2 regions of the Paenibacillus sp. WLX2291 genome follow, and region 2 is predicted to be linked to the other one. Evidence: riboswitches for the same ligand, from Rfam matches in the RefSeq annotation. Region 2 holds a riboswitch; the other holds the start of a gene.

Region 1 (8,376 bases), 400 kb from region 2:
TTTTGTCGAGCAGGGTCTGGTTTTTGAAAATGATCCCGAACAGCTTCGGAACACGTTTGACTTCGGGCATCGGGAAAGCCATAAAGATCGTTGCGGCTGTACCTACGAGGATGATAACATAAGCAGCCGGGTTATTAACCAGACTGACCAGGGGAGCACCCTTGAGGATCATACCGACAACTAGAGAGAGAACCCCGAGTACCAGACCAAGAATTGTTGAAATTTGCATAATACACCTCGTCCATGAGTATATGTTGTATTGCCTGCATCATTCTCTTCCATGGAATGATGGCATTGCTTCATTCGCTGATACTTTTGTTATCGACAGAATATGATGCTTTATGAAGAGTTTTTTGAGTTATAATGGAAAGAAGTTGGCAATTGTAACAATATTGACAGATGGACTGGAGGTTCGTTATGGGCGTTAAGCATGGACGCGAGTATGAGGATATACTGACAGATTTGACGACAGCACTGGACTTGATTCCCGATTGTTATCTGTTTTTTCAGATGCCGCCGGAAGAATGGGCAGGACTGCAACCGGATGAGCGTCGGGAAGTACAGGAAGCGCTAGCAGAGGATCTTTTTTATGCGCTGGGTTCTGAACCTTCCATTCAGGTTGGTAGCGGAGTAGTCATTTATGCAGCAGATACGCATCGAATCGATATTTTGATTGGAGAAACGGAAATGACCTTTGTTCCGCTCATCTGATGAAGACCGTGATATGAATATAAATGGGTAAATCAAAAAGACCAGATTGTGGGAGATAGCTGCATGCTTCTCTAAGCGATCTGGTCTTTTGGCATTAGGAAGGGAACGAGAATCATAATGTCGTTACCGATATTCGATATACAGAGTTTCTTGATAGAGGTTACAGATTACGCTGTATCTTCACCTTGCTCATACACCATACAGTAAAATGGCTTCATGCCATCTGGTGTGCGGCGGTCATACGTATCGGTAATATGAAAATCAGCCTTTTGGTATGTGCGAATAGCGCGCTGATTCCAGGTGAGGACTTCCAAATCAATCTCTGCTTCAGGTTGACGTGTGATTGCTTCCTGAGTAATAACGCGGACAAAATGTTCACCGTATCCGTTACCACACAGATCAGGTCGCATGCCAACCCCCAATCTGATCGTACCTTCTAGCGGGAAAAATTGAGCAAAGCCACATAACACACCATCGGCGTCCATTACAGAAGCATATTGCTGACAACGTAGCTGCGGATCGCCAAACTCGACCTCCAGTTGCTTCATTTGCTCCCACGGCATCCAGCCATAAATATCGTACGGCGCCTCATATACCCATGTACAAATATCAGCCGCATGAGCTTCCGTCATTGGCGTGACTGCAAAGGGTGGGGTCAGGGAAACGGGCATAAGAGATTGCTCCTTTAACATATGATTTAACAACGCAAAACACGGGTATAAATTAAAAAATAATTCAAATAAATAATGGAAAACGTGTTTACCATAATTACGAGATGTTTAATAAATAGTAGACATAATTATAGATGTTGTTCCAAAATCTTATTTAACTTTTTAATGAAAAAGTGTAACTAATCCAATATTTTCTTCGTTTATATAGTATAGAACAAAATAAAAAAACCGCAAAAGATTCTGGCGGGAATCTCTTACGGTTAGTAAATAAAAATGATCAAACAGATAAAAGTCGTATATTAATTGTCGGTTGCAAACGTGTCAAAGCTGTAGTTGCTCATTACGCGTTTTGCGCCGACATAACGTTCTGCATAGTAGTCCATGCTCAGGTTGTCGATGCGTACGCCTCTGGATGTAGAAGCATGTGCAAATTGCGTGCTGCTTACCATGACTCCAACATGTGAAACTCCTGCTCCAGTCGTGTTGAAGAAGACGAGGTCTCCAGCTTGCAGATTGTCTCTGCTTACTGCGTCGCCTACTTGGAATTGCGATGTGGATTGACGCGGTAGATCGATGTTCATTTTACCGAATACATATTGAGTGAATCCGGAGCAATCGAAACCGTTAAATGAAGTTCCCCCGATGCGGTACGGTGTTCCCATTGCTGGATCAATGATCTGGTCCATTTTAGAATCAGCATGTGCACTGCTATTCCCCATAACAGTAAATGCAATTGCGAATCCCATAAGTGCGGCGGTTAGTTTCTTTTTCATGTTCAAAATCATTTGTCCCCTTCCAATGCCTACGAGGTTAGCTTAAGGATTCGGTAGAAGGCTTCCCCTATGATCCCTCTCTTGCAAGATCAATTCACCCAAAACGGTTCCCCCGTTTCCCGGTGCCACGGAATTTGGCTTTACGCTTGATTAATGCACCGTATGACGTATGACGATATCCAACTTTTTCGACAAAATTCAGCTTTTCTGGTAAAAGTTACAAGATAACCTTCTAAAGTTTACAAAGTTGTTACTAAAAACTCGCTGGGTTTATTCTAACAGAGCTTTTTTACTTTGGCAACGTTTGATAACTGTTTTTCTATGAAAATTATTGTCATCTTTATGACATGGCATGGTGAAAACCGCGCCAATAAAGGGATTACATTTATTAAAAAAAATTCATTTTTAAGCGTAAAGTGATGATTGTTTACGCGCAAACTGGATGATTCGTGATTACTTTCCTTTTTTTCGGTCATTTTTTTGTAAACTTTAGACTTTTGCCGATATTTGTTTTAATTTTTTGATACTTTATATGACATAAGCGGCGTAGAATTGGCTTTTTGACCCCAAACCGCTACAATCATGGTAAAATCAATCATATGAAGATATCGGTTCATACTTGAACAGAAAAGGAGTTATTTTTATCATGGATCAAAATCAACAACCTGAACAACAACCTGCCAAAAAATCAATGTCTTTAAATATTATTAGCAGTAGCGCCAAGAGTACGAAACACAAAGGTTTTGGTGCTGGTTCTATCAATCTCAACAATGTTTCTCCTATTATTATTGACCGCGGCGAAGCCAGTATTGATATTGGCGCGATGCATGCGAAAAGTAAAGTAGAGCGTGGGATCAAATTCAGCGCCAATCGCGAAGACGTAGTAGATGGACGTCAAGTATGGGTCGTTTGGGTAGCGGTAGACAAGCAGCCGGAAGGCGGCAGTTATGCTGGAGCAACCGCATGTGAAATGTGGATTAATGAAGAAGACAAAAAAGGCTGGAAAATTCTCGCCGATCACGTCAACAAATTGGACTATGCGATTAAACGCCGTATTATGCTGAGTGAACTAGGTAGCGAAGACAAAGCAGCTTTGAAAAAGCTCTTGTCTACGCATAATGAAGACTGGTGGAACCGTTCGCCAGAGGAATTAAAAGAAGCGCTAGAAGGCTGACATTCGATGACTCGCCAAATGTGAATACGAATGAGATCCTGAATGTCAGGACTATCTGATGAAGTAACACATGGTAATGACCATTTGGCACGCACAAAATCGGTATTATCGTACGCCAATACTATATTGCCCACAAACGATGTACACAACATGAGGCTGGAGATCAACTGATTTCCAGTCTTTTTGCATAAATATTCATTATTATTCAATAAAATTTGAAGTAATTAACGCTACTCCCTGTATTTTCTGTACAAATTTATTCAAATTATGAAAAACGACCATGATAAACTGGAAAAAAAGGGTATAAATGATTAAATGCTTTTGACTCGTTATAAAAATGGGAAATTCCTTTCTTCAAGGTGCCTTACGTTGTTATAATTGCTGTACAGTCATCTTCGTAGGAAAAGCTAACCCTTGCGTGACTAAACTATGCTACAGATGGAGGGAGCAATATATGAACAACACTAGTGCTATTCATACGGGTATACCAGGACTGGATGATATTCTGTACGGAGGTATACCGCCGGGATCTGTCGTGATTTTGGAAGGCGAACCAGGAACCGGCAAGACGACGGTAGGCATACAATTTCTAGTGGAAGGTGCGGTTTCGTTTAACGAGCCTGGTATCTATATTACGTTTGAAGAATTGCCCGAACAAATTTACGAAGATGTAAAGGGGTTTGGATGGGATTTGCGTCAGCTGGAAAGAGAGAATAAGCTGCGCGTTATTTGTATGGAGCCAGATATTTTGCTGGATCAAATGTTACAGCCGGGCGGTATTTTTGAAAGTGTAGTCAGTGAGATCGGTTGTAAACGCGTAGTGATCGATAGTATCAGTCTATTCCGTCTCGTGAGTAGCGGCGATCAGGTGCGAAACAATGTGTATACGATTCGTAATATTATGCGTAAACACTCGCTGACTTCGCTCTTTATCCGTGAATATTCGGAGATTGGTGAATCCAATGTGCCGTTTGAGAATTACATTTGTGATGGTATTATCCGTCTGTCGCTGAAGCCGCTAATGGAGAAGTACCGCAAGCGTACAATCGAAGTGCTGAAGATGCGTGGTACTCGTATTATGGAAGGCGAGCATACGTATAAGTTTCTAAATCAGGGTGTGTATATCGTACCGTCACTGTCGATGGCAGAAGACAAGATTCTGATCAACGAGAGCGATGTACTGTCTACGGGTATTAAGACATTGGATGAGATGTTGGGTGGCGGCATTCCGCGCAGTAGTGTATATATGATTGATACGAACAGCAAAGCCAATTATCGCTATCTCTTATCGTCGATTTATGCACAGCGTATCAAAGATGGTGACTGTACCGTGACGATGATGTCTGGCAATACGTCGCTAGATACATTTGCCGATACGATTGAACTGTTTGGCGTTTCTCTTCGAGAGGCGGCAGAGCATAATAAGGCATTCTTTATCGAGCATTACCGAAGGGCTGTCGACGCCAATTTGGAAAAGGCAATGATTCGCGTAGACAAAGTGGACAATGAAGATTATGCGCAGGTGTTGAATGATCGCCTTGCACCGATTTTTGAATGTGAGGATCATTGTGATCGTCGTTGGTTTGTGTATTATGACCTGAACACGATCATCTCGGAACGCGGACGCGATTTCCTGCTACGTTACTTTGCTGAGGAGATGTCGATGTGGCGTGCACTTGGTATTACGATTGTAGTACATTGCAATTTTGCGGAGATTGGACAGGAAACGGCATCCTTCCTGGAACGGACCTGTAATGGTGTCATCCGTACCTGGGTCGATGGGAATTATCAGTATCTACAGGTTACCAAGTCCCCGAGTGGTCGCGTATCCGCGCCGCACATTATTGCGAACGCAGACAAAGAGCCATTTGTACAGCTGATCTAAGGAGGGATAGGAACCGTATGGTAGCAGAAAGTGATGTAATTACTTTGCAGATGGAATGCACGCTGTTTTTTGAGAACAACCCATATGCGATTGAAACGAGTAGCGGCCTGTCCAAAAGGCTGGGACGTAGTCAACAGGTTACCGAGCGAGCATTGAATCGTCTGGCGGAGATGGCTATCCTGGAGAAAAATGGGGATGGTGTACGTGCCATTTACCGTTACAAGGCTCCTTATATTCAGACAGAAGTGGATTTGAGCGCCTATGATTGAAACATACATGATCAATGACATTCGGGATATATGCCAAGAGCTTCAGGATACTTACGCTCAATTGACTGAATTGCTTATTTTTATAACGGATCATGAAGGTCGCATTATTACGGCGCCATCGCATTTGCGGAGTAGTTCGGTGTTTGAACAATATGCGGGTGAACTGAACGAGATGTTCCGGCAGGAGATTGAGAATCTGCGCGGGGTGAAGCATACGATTTTGTCAGATCAGTGGATACCGGGAGTACGGTGGTTGATCTCGCCGATTGCATTTGACCAGCCGTTGTCCGGTCTATTCGTATGGGCAGGGATTCTGATTCAAGCGGGTACACGTCAGGGCATCATATCACATCCGAATTTTGTGCAGCCAACCAGTGATATACCAGCAGGATTTTTTGAGGCGATTCAGGACTGGATTCGCAGTGTGCCGGAAACGACGCCGGAGCAGGAGCTATTCAAGCGTGAGAAGATTACGAAGCTTGCCCACGCTCTGTCGTTGATCCTCAAGTCTAGCTATAAGGAGAAGAGGCTAACCGATCGATTGGTAGCGCTGAATGATACGCTGTCTGCTGATCAGAATGCGTCACATCCGATTGAGGAGATTACGCGTGCAGTATTATCGACGAGTGATCTGGCGGATGTATTCGGTTTTGCACTTCGTACAGGTCCAGGCAAGTATACGATTGTGAACAGTATTGGTCCTTCGTCTGCCGAACTGAATGGAGCTGTATTCCATGAAGGCGAAGGTTTCCTCGGACAGGCAGTACTCAGTGCACAGCCAACGCGCTGGAACAATGTGGATCGTGATCCGCGCAGTAACTTTTTCCTGCAAAAAGGGGTACCGCAAGTCCATGAAGTGCAAGGGTTCCCGATTCGGTATGATGACGAAGTGTATGGATTGCTGTTTGGAGTGAGCTTCAAGGAGCGTTCGGTGCCGGGTCTGCATTTCCAGTTTGAGGAGACCATGATCTCACTGATGGGCTGGTACATCGCTAACCATTTGACGTATGAAAAGATGGAAAAGCAGTTGCAGCGCTTCAAGCCGCTCATCGAACTGTCCCGTCTGATCGTATCGGTGCAGGATGCGCAGCGCGTCATGTTTATGCTGGTCGATATGAGTCTGAATCTGGTATGGAATCCGTCGGCATCCATCGTTGTACATCGTACATCCGATGATGGCAAGATTCAGATGGTGGCGCGCGGTATGCAAAGTCCCAATGGGGAAACATATGCCAAGGATATTGCTCGCCGTTATCTGGAAGCAGGCGATAATCCATCTGCCAACTATTACATTAACAACAATACGCCGTTCTCGCTGATGCTGGAATATCCGATCGTTTATGGTAATCGTGTTCGCGCTGTACTGGCGGTAGCGGTTAGCGATGAACAGGAAGGCGAAGAGTGTCGCGAGATTCTGTCCGCGCTGGCAATGATGGGTAGCGTCGTTATGAAATCGGTTTACGACCGTCAGCAGTATATGTCCAACAGCAACCGATTTGCGCAGATTCTGCATGAATCGATTCGCGAATGGAATATGGCACTGTATCAGTTGACTGCCGATTCGCGTAAAATTGTGCAGGAATTCGCTGTCTGGGGCGGTGTGACGAAGGAAGAAGCAGATGTCATCGGTCGGGCTTGTGTAATGTCGTATTCCGATCCGAACATGCTGCGCAGCTTCCCACATCTGTTCCAGCAGGAAGCAGAGATGATCGAAGATTACAAGCGCATTCAAGATGACCAATCCGTTCCTTCTGGCAGTACGTATTCCAAGGGGGGACAGATTATGTCGCTGGCATTTGCGATTGCGGCGGCGGGCGATCATGATATGCGCGTCGTTAACGATCTGCCAGTCAGTGGGATTGATCAGGGACTGGTTAGCCAATTCCGCCTCTTTGTATTGAGTCGTCATACGCTGGAAACCGAGATCAATCTAGTTGAGGAAAAGCCAGCCGCTGCTCAACCGACTGCTCGATCATCGGCAGAAGGTGCAGAAGGACGCGGTCTGGAAGCGATCGTCAAGCAGTTTGGTTTATCGCCGCGTGAAAAAGAAGTACTGGAGCTGGTTGTCAAAGCATCTAGTAACAAAGAGATTGCCGCGACTCTATTCATCAGTGAACATACAGTCAAGAACCATTTGACCAATATTTTCAACAAAATGGGTGTCAGTGACCGTGCGCAGGCGATTGCCGCTGTATTTAACAAAAGTATTGGTTAATAAGAATCATATAATATTACTTTATTCACAGAGAGATCAGTTTGTTACAAATCAAGCATGGTCTTGAAAATAGGCGTAAAAGAGCGTAAATGGGCTGATAAGTTGTTTTTTTGTTGCTTTTTTGCGTCTATTTTCGTTGGTATTTAGAAAATTAGCAAAAGATCACCTTATTTTATATAAATAAGGTGATCTTTTTTTGCTTAAATGACGAAATATGGAATTAAGGAGGTATTATATGACAATAATCCTAAAATAGGAAAATATGGCTATTAATTAAATTGATAATTTAAGAGACAATAGTAAGGTGTCTTTCCCAGATGTTTCCAATCAGTCAACCCGTCGACCCAGTCACAATCACCCACTACTACCATTCTTCAAAGGGGCGAAAGAGATGAGAAAAAAGGGGTATTCGTTATTCATCGCAGTTTTAATCTTCAGTCTGGTGATGGTAAACTTCCCTGGACATGCGAGTGCAGCAGGTGCACTTAGGATTACGTCGCAGAATGGCCAGAATGTCACAGGTCAGACGACGACCTTAAATATTGCCTATGAACCAGGTATTCAGTTAAGTTTAATCGGGAGTGTCGTATTTGAACTTCCTACAGGCATAACGGCTACAGCTGGTGACGAATTTAACGGTACAGCCATTCCGGCTAGCATGATTACGAACAATGGTAG
Region 2 (8,376 bases):
CCTGCTGTTCGGGCATTGCCGCCGCTCGGCGACGTTGCCCTTCATTTTACAGCTCATTCCTACTTCTTCAGTACACCGGCTGCATGACGCAGCGCTGCCATTGCCTGTTTGACAAAGGCGCGATTTTCCGGTTCCCATTCATTCGGATCGTCCATAAACGAATCCTCGATAAAATCCTCCAGCCCGCTGGCGATCTTCTTGCGTTCTGCCGGGCTAACATTTCCTTTGCCGCGCAATGTTTGCACCGCTGTGCGCATGTGACGGCACGATTGCTGCACAAAAGCATAATCGTCTTTGTCCCATGCTTTCGGGTTATCCATATCGTAAAAGGCAATCCATTTCTCAATCTGGGTTGCCGCCTGTTTGTCGTCCAATTGAGGCATGATCCATTCTCCATTTCGCGGCAGCATCCTGCTGCCCATCATCTTAATCTGGCGCAATCATCATTTCGTATTCTTGTGCACCGCGCAAGCATGCTTATATTATTGCCTACCCAACACAGCAAACTACCGAAATATGCACATTCGCCAACCTTTATTGTATCCTCTTTGCCCGATGACGTATAGTATGCGCGAATATCGGATTCAGGAAGTAACCCGCTGCGTTGCGGAATCCGGCACATCTCCCAGCTCATGCAGACGATCGGAGTTGTACACATGTACACCCCGCTGCTCCATGCACGCCATCCGGTATAGCGCTCTCGCTACCTTTTCGGCAGGAATTGCTTTGTACTTGGCTAACGCCCCGCCCATAAGCGGCGATAGCACTTTGGCGAGAACGGCACCGATGCGCTCGCCAGTGCGTAATTCTTGTCGTTCCCCGAGCAATAGTGAGGGACGCGCTGCGGAGAAGGACGGATAATCCAGCCCAACCAGCTTGTGCTCCAACTCGCCTTTGATACGGTTATAAAATATCTTGGATGTGCGATCTGCTCCCATCGCGCTCACTAGCAACAGCTGGGTTGCGCCTTGCCGCTTCGCCAGTTCTGCTACGCGCAGCGGATACGTCACATCGATCCGGTACATATTGTCCTGTGTACCGGCTTGTTTGATCGTAGTACCTAGACAACAGTACACATCATCGGCAACAAGGTCGTCCAGATGGTCTTCTAGCCGCTCGTAATCTACGAGGATCTGGGTAATGCGGGGCGTGTTGTCCCATTCCGGCACACGTTTGCGCACCAGAACGACGATTTGCCGATATTCCGGCGCGTCCAGCAGTATAGAAGTTAGCGCGCTGCCTACCAATCCGGTTGCTCCGGCAATGAGTGCTACTTTGTCCGTCATACGATCATCTCCAAACTTCATAAGTGTAAGTATGTACCGTCTGCTACCGATAAGAACGGCATGCAGCGGCATGATGGTGGATTCTTTATCATTATACCCGCTTCTAGTGGAGATGAGCCTGTGCGCCCTGTCACAACAAAAAGGCGACACTGCCGCCATTCGTATGGACAATATGATCCGCGCCCAGACCTTTGTAAATCATGCGTGAATTGCTGCTTTCAGTAATGACATAGATCGGATCGCTCGTCCATGAACGGCACATCTGGATATAACGGCAGCACAGGGGCAAGCTCCGTTCAAACAGATATACTTTACCGACCGTCATCTGCGGTAGACACCACTCATCCTGACGCTGAGTATCCAGCAGCAGCACATGATGGATGCCCATCCGTTCCATTTTGACTTTCTCACTATAGCTGTTCACGATCGCGGCAAAATCAATACCTTTTACTTTGAGCAGCTGCATAAACTGCTCTCCTGCCCGCGTCGCCGGAGATACCAGCACGTAGGGCCTTGGTAACTCCGATTCCTGCTCCAACTCCATCTCTTTTCTCCTCCAATGTGTGAAGGCAAACAAAAAAGAAGCGCACAAGAGGTACCCTCGCCGCTTCTCAAGCATTCCGAACAGCACACACCTGTGTCCTACCGGATGTCATGATCATTGTCGCCTCTCTTAATTCAGCTTACGAGGTTAGCTGACGGATTCGGGAGTAAGAGTCTCCCTACGGATTCGATGCTGTTGTACATAACAGGCATCTTTGTTCCGATTCACCCCTGAAAAGCACCTATGGCACTTTTCGCTGGTTCCCCCGCTCTCCGCACGAATCTACCCAGATGGCAGTACAACGTACAGACATTCAGCTGGTAACAGCATACGAATATCATCGTATGCCGAAATTTATGAACTTGAGACGAATCATACTCCCGTCCACGTTCAAAGTAAAGGCAGACGGAATGCGGTTTTGTGCCAATTTGATGGTTCAGGCAAATGATGCAATGACTTTTCTCTCGTATTCGCCTGCTTACGCCATATTATTTCATTTTCCTGCAATTTTGTGAAAAGAACAGAAAAACGGAGCATTATGATGATGTGGCTATGAATCGCTAAGATGAATCCGATTACATGAGCATCTTCCATCCCAAATCGGCAAGGATCACAGTTGGATTTCATTTACGCTATCACGGAAATGCCCTATGATGGCTCACAACGAAACCTTACATTACAAGGAGTGTATGTAAAAATGATCATGACTGCTGTTCCGCTAGTTGAAGATCTCGTCCGTTCCCATTGTTCTGTTGTTGATACTGCGCGTATTCGGCATATGGAGCTGTTTGTGTATGACCATCAACGGCTAGCATTGCCGGATCATTGCGAATTTCTACATTGCGGATTGCTGCGTGTCTGCGGAAATGGTGTAGCAGGCTGGGCGGAATTTGAATTTTCCGACGGTACGACCCATCTTGATCTGGTGAAATGGGCATCTGTCTTCACACGCTTAAAAGGACAGACGAGCTTGCAGGCGATACAGTATATTCAGCAGCATGAGTCGCAATGGGGCTTCACCCGTACGCATCTGGCAGGCGAAGCGCTGGTGGACTGGCATAAAAGTCTGCTTGGTGCTGCAAATGCTGAAAAGAGTAGCTTGGATGCGGGTAGCGTAACGTCTTCTTTACCAGTGGAACGAAATTTTTTGAATCATTATTGCAGCGCATATTATTCTTTTTAGTCTGTGGTGGTTAAGTGTCTGTATAGGCGTGAACAAACGGCTTGTTAGCCGCTTTGGGTCACAGTGGTTCGATATATGACAATTGATACTTATATAAAGGGGCGTTACAGGTCATGCACGAAGAAAAGATCATGGTCGGTGTACATTACAATCTGAATGGTGAACGGCTGATCCGGCGCGGTATCCGGCTTGCCCAGCTGCTTCAGGCACCACTGATCGTACTGAGTATACTGGATGAACCCGTGAGCGAATTGGATATGGACGACCAGAATTATTACAACAGCTGGAAAAAGTTGACCGAAGAAGCCGGGGGCAACTTTATGGTCGTTCAGCGCGAAGGACGCGATCTCTCAGAAGCGATTGCGACGGCAGCACACCGCAGTCAGGTCACCCAGCTCATTATCGGGCAATCGGTTCGTTCCTTCTGGGAAGAAATGACCGGGAGTTCGCTAATTAACGATCTGCTGGAGCAGCTGGGGGCAATCGATCTACATATCGTTGCGGTACAGCGAATGAAAGCCAATCTGGAAGAGACACACGAGGATGGAGTCGAGGTGGACGTGATTCATACGCCGAAAGGCTACCAGATTCGCTACGAAACCGATAAGCCGATTGTGGCGGAAGGTGTCTTTTTCAAAAAGATGCATACGGATTTTGAAAATGGATTATTAAAGCTGCATATTGATGGGGAGTATCAGTATTTGAAGGTATCGAAAGGGACGCTAGTGGATGCCGAACCACTAGAGCGAATGTTGGATATGCAGGATTAAGATGTCTTCTTCTGAGTACTTGAGTATGGATATTGAATATCAAATGATTCCAAGAAACAGCCGGGTGAGATTCGCATCTGTATCTCCGGCTGTTTCTTGGATTGCCCTTTCCATGCAAAAAGCGTATGATGTAACGTGCTGACTGACATCATATGGTAGCTTTTACGCGTTTGCGGATGGAAAGGAAGGGAAGCACGTTGAACACATTAACACCAATGAAACGGGTGGCGCTGATTGCGTCGCTAGTCTTTTTATGGGGGATTTCTTGGTCGATTTATAAAGTAGCGCTTGCTTATACACCGCCGGTGCTGTTTGCCGGGCTTCGTACGCTGATCGGCGGATTGCTGCTGATCATCATTATGTTGCCACGCAGACGGCTGATCCGCTGGAAGCAAAACTGGCGTGCTTATGCCATTTCGGGCTTGTTAAATGTGGCGTTATTTTATGGATTACAAACGGTGGGACTGATGTATCTGCCATCCGGGTTGTTCTCGGTGCTTGTCTATTTACAGCCCGTACTCGTCGGATTATTTGCTTGGATGTGGCTCGGTGAATCCATGTCATGGCGCAAAGTCATTGGCTTGCTGCTAGGTTTCGCCGGGGTGATCTCGGTGAGTGCAGGCGGATTCTCGGGTCATGTCGCTGTCGTTGGCGTTGTGCTAGCTCTTGTCACAGCATTAAGCTGGGCGCTAGGTACTGTATTTATCAAAAAAGCCAATCAGACAACCGATGCACTTTGGATGGTCGCCTTCCAATGTACATTAGGTGGTGCGCTACTAACTGCTGCTGGTTCTGTTACAGAAAACTGGTCGGATATTACGTGGAATACACCGTATTGGTTCGGGCTGATCTTTGGTATTATTTTCGGGATTGCGCTGTCGTGGATGATCTACTTCACACTGGTTGGTGCAGGCGATGCGAGCAAAGTTGCTTCGTACACCTTCCTTGTGCCGCTGTTGTCGGTATTCATTGGTACACTGTTATTGCACGAGCCATTCACTTGGTTCCTGCTGCTCGGTCTGGTGCTGATCGGGGTGAGCATTTATCTGGTTAACCGCAAGCCGCGTCGTACATCCGTGCTGGCAGGCGTTGATAGGTAAGGATCGGGATGGATGTTCATACAATGATGGTTAGCGCTGCAAGGTATGGTGAATACGATGTACTCAATACGATGTACTCAATACAATGTGCCAAATACGATAGGCGCTACACGGTTGCACACAAACAGCTTATTCGTCTAATGATGAATAAGCTGTTTTTTGTATTTTCAGTTGAGTATGTCAAATGCGTGATCCTTTGTATTGTCTTCCGCGTACGATGTTGTTTTCTGTTTTCTTGTATTACTGCTGCTTTTGATCGTTTTTTCTCTTTCTTCTATATAAAAGAATTTACCAAACACGTCACATATCATGCGTCGATTCTATAGATATTATCCTATGAAAAACTTCCAATTCCAAAATGATGACCTTACTATCGAATCTCAAATCACTTCGTACCGATCCGGCTGTGAAGCGCCGCTAGTTAATCCCGGTACATAGCCTTCCTCCAGCACCGTAATGACTGCAAGTTCACATCCATGCCAGAGTAGAAAACTAGCACCCGGTTCTAGCAAGGCAAATGCAGCCTGTTGCAGCAAGCGCATCTCTCCATACGTATTCCACGACTGCTCCACTATTCCGGTTATACGCAGCTGAATATCCCACGCATGCAGCTGCTCGTCCTCGTCCCTACGCTCTATCGATTCGGCTGCAATCTGAACGCGGTCGGTCACCATCTCGCCTTCTACTGCATAAAACCATTGCCTGTGCGGCAATTGCGCAGGGTCAATATTCCATTCGATCCATACTGGAATAGGGTTCATTGTAATCTCCTCCTTGATCTAGTAAGACTTTGTACAGATTGGTGTAGATTCGTATAGTTGGATATAGATAAGACGATATGGCGATCCATTTATAACGGACGATCCAAACGTAGCTGTTGAATCGCACGATGCGTTTCCCAATTGTATTCCTGCCAACTGGCATGACGAGTTACTACATATTCGTTATCCGTATGCAGTCTCTTCCGCAGCTCCGGCAATTGATGTTCATAGCTAAAGCGCAACAGCATCGGAATTGCCCCCGGTGATAGTGTCAGCAGATAGTCCTGATCCAGCTCCCCTGTCTGCTCATACCGCTGTATATTACGTTCAGCAATGATGCGATCCATGCCGATGTAATTGACCAGCACATAGGAGATCAGACCGAATACGATGTAGCAGTGAATAAGCGGCAAGCGCGACATATAGATACGCAGCCCTGCCAATACGAGCAATACACCTAGAAACAGCATGAACGCATGTACCAGAAAACGAATAACCGTATATCCATATGCCTGCTCATACATCAGCAATCGCATAAACGCTGAACACAACATGACTGCCGAGCAAACAACCAGAATGAGCAGCAGAAATTGATTCAGCCTGTGTAAGCCCACTCCTGCTTTGACGCTGCCATATAATGCCGACAATAAAATCACAAAGTTCAATCCCGTCACCAGCACCAGCTCGCCAAAGCCACTACGTGCATATTCCGCATACGTACTTCCATCTGGCAAATACCCCTGTCCAGCACCAAACAGATAGGAAAACTGCAAACTCACGAATAGCAGATACACCAGATTGATCACCACAAGCACTGTTGCCAGCATAATCGGATCCAGTCGCGGCATAACCAAAGGCGGATAGGCAGCATTCGGCTGGTCTATGTGCCAGTCATGAGCTGGTGACGCAGACGGAATTGTAGCGCCTGCTGCTGAATCGGAAGCTGGCTGATCTGCAACTAGCGAGCTGCTCAGCGATTGACGACGATACGGCTGAATAAATCCCCATACGTAAGCGAACAGGATAAAGCCCATCATCACGATCCATACCAAACGCAAAGTTCCTTCGGTAAACGAAAGACGTGGCAACCAATCCGGCACATGAATCAGCATCTGTTGAAACATACCATCCGCTGAAGACAGCAGCCCGATAATAATAATTAACAGCGGCAGGGCACACAGCAATCCAAGCAGAATTTTACCTGCTATCCGCTTATGCTGTTGCTGCATCCGCCCTGCCGCTTTCCGGTATAACATACGTAGCGGTGTCGGCAAATGAGCTGGCAATTGCAGCAGCACATGCTCCAGTGCCGCATAGACAATGTACATCCGCGCCCAATTGGGACGACGGTAACTGAGCATATACGCCATATGCAGGCTAATCAGCCCCGGTACAACTAGCATATTCAGCACATAAAAAAATCCATTGGCAAACCATCCATACGTTAACGACAGCAGGATAATCACCGTAGTGAACAACCGGCTAAACCACGAACCTCGCCGCAAGCAATCGCCAGCATAGATGTACATATACAAGTAAAATAAAATCACAAACATCGGGTACGATATGCCATACGTATGATCGTAAAACAAATACTGATGAATCGCCGCCAGCGCAAACGCCGTACCTAGTACAATGCCCGCCCGCTGTGGCGTCACGATCAGCTTTTCATACATCGGTAGGACCCCCCTCTGAAGAACGCATTCAGTCGTTCTGGAATCCGGCAATATCATAGATGGCTGCATGACAGACGTGCAAGTGACCATCGTGCCGGTACAAGTTACATTGTAGATGTTAAAATAAGAAAATAAATAGAAGAAACCCAATCGTAAATTTCGTATTTTATATCATATTGCGGCTCGTAGACTTTGTATAAGTAGTTATGTGGGAATATAGTAGTTGCCTCGGAAAGGAGTGATACAGATGAAGCTGCATCGGCAGTTTTTGCTGCTGCATTCGCGGTATGGAGAGCAGCAGATCAATCAGGTGACGCTGGATGAAGTGGCGGATGTGCTAGATTGTACGCATCGCAATGCGCTGAATATTATCGGGCGGATGCGGCAGCAAGGATGGATAGACTGGCAATCGCAACGTGGACGCGGAAAGCGTTCGCTACTGACATTTGCCGTACCACCAGAACAGATTGCATTGGAGTCGATGATGCACACGATCCGGCGCGGCGATATTCGTACGAGTATTGAGCAGATTCGCCAGCAAGCGCGGTCGCCAGAGCTGGATGGGCAATTGCAGGAATGGCTACTATCGTACTTCGGTGCGCATTCGGAGATGCAGCAGGATCGACAGATTGACCGACTGCGTCTGCCGATTCGTCAGCAGATTCATACGGTCGATCCACTGTATATGAATTTGCTAGCAGAATCATTTGTATGCAGTCATATTTTTGATGGATTGGTGCGTAAGGACAGTAGCACTGGCGTTATCGTGCCGCATCTGGCTCATGCGTGGGAAGTGGATGAATTGCGGACAGGTTGGACGTTTTATCTGCGTAAGGATGTGCTGTTTCATCATGGGCAGACGCTGACGGCGGATGACGTAGTGTATACATTTCAGCGGCTGATGAACAGCGCGCAGCCTTCGCTGTATCGGTTTATTTTCCGGCAATTGGAACGTGTGCAGGCGCTGCATGATGCTGCTGTACATATTCAGCTGCGCCAGCCGAATGAGTTATTTTTACCGTTTCTGTGTACTAGTCGGGCAGGGATCGTACCGCA

What was found. A riboswitch is a leader RNA that binds a small molecule or an ion and turns the genes downstream of it on or off. The one in region 2 is predicted to bind cyclic di-AMP.
Region 1: it holds a riboswitch for cyclic di-AMP, as region 2 does, so the genes downstream of both, ACDE64_RS00420 (C40 family peptidase) here and ACDE64_RS22695 (hypothetical protein) in region 2, are expected to answer to the same signal.

The regions. Positions count from the first base shown of each region.
Region 1 is NZ_CP176755.1:94,490-102,865, forward strand. Features, by position in the region: gene motA (flagellar motor stator protein MotA) at 1-229, opposite strand, end outside; gene ACDE64_RS00410 (hypothetical protein) at 418-711, shown strand; gene ACDE64_RS00415 (GNAT family N-acetyltransferase) at 879-1,382, opposite strand; gene ACDE64_RS00420 (C40 family peptidase) at 1,682-2,155, opposite strand; cyclic di-AMP (ydaO/yuaA leader) riboswitch at 2,167-2,305, opposite strand; gene ACDE64_RS00425 (YwhD family protein) at 2,802-3,329, shown strand; gene ACDE64_RS00430 (ATPase domain-containing protein) at 3,784-5,214, shown strand; gene ACDE64_RS00435 (hypothetical protein) at 5,232-5,483, shown strand; gene ACDE64_RS00440 (LuxR C-terminal-related transcriptional regulator) at 5,476-7,698, shown strand; gene ACDE64_RS00445 (S-layer homology domain-containing protein) at 8,090-8,376, shown strand, end outside.
Region 2 is NZ_CP176755.1:5,307,864-5,316,239, forward strand. Features, by position in the region: gene ACDE64_RS22685 (hypothetical protein) at 60-383, opposite strand; gene ACDE64_RS22690 (oxidoreductase) at 585-1,286, opposite strand; gene ACDE64_RS22695 (hypothetical protein) at 1,417-1,830, opposite strand; cyclic di-AMP (ydaO/yuaA leader) riboswitch at 1,952-2,159, opposite strand; gene ACDE64_RS22700 (hypothetical protein) at 2,528-3,013, shown strand; gene ACDE64_RS22705 (universal stress protein) at 3,127-3,783, shown strand; gene ACDE64_RS22710 (DMT family transporter) at 3,981-4,883, shown strand; gene ACDE64_RS22715 (hypothetical protein) at 5,264-5,644, opposite strand; gene ACDE64_RS22720 (DUF4153 domain-containing protein) at 5,734-7,320, opposite strand; gene ACDE64_RS22725 (ABC transporter substrate-binding protein) at 7,568-8,376, shown strand, end outside.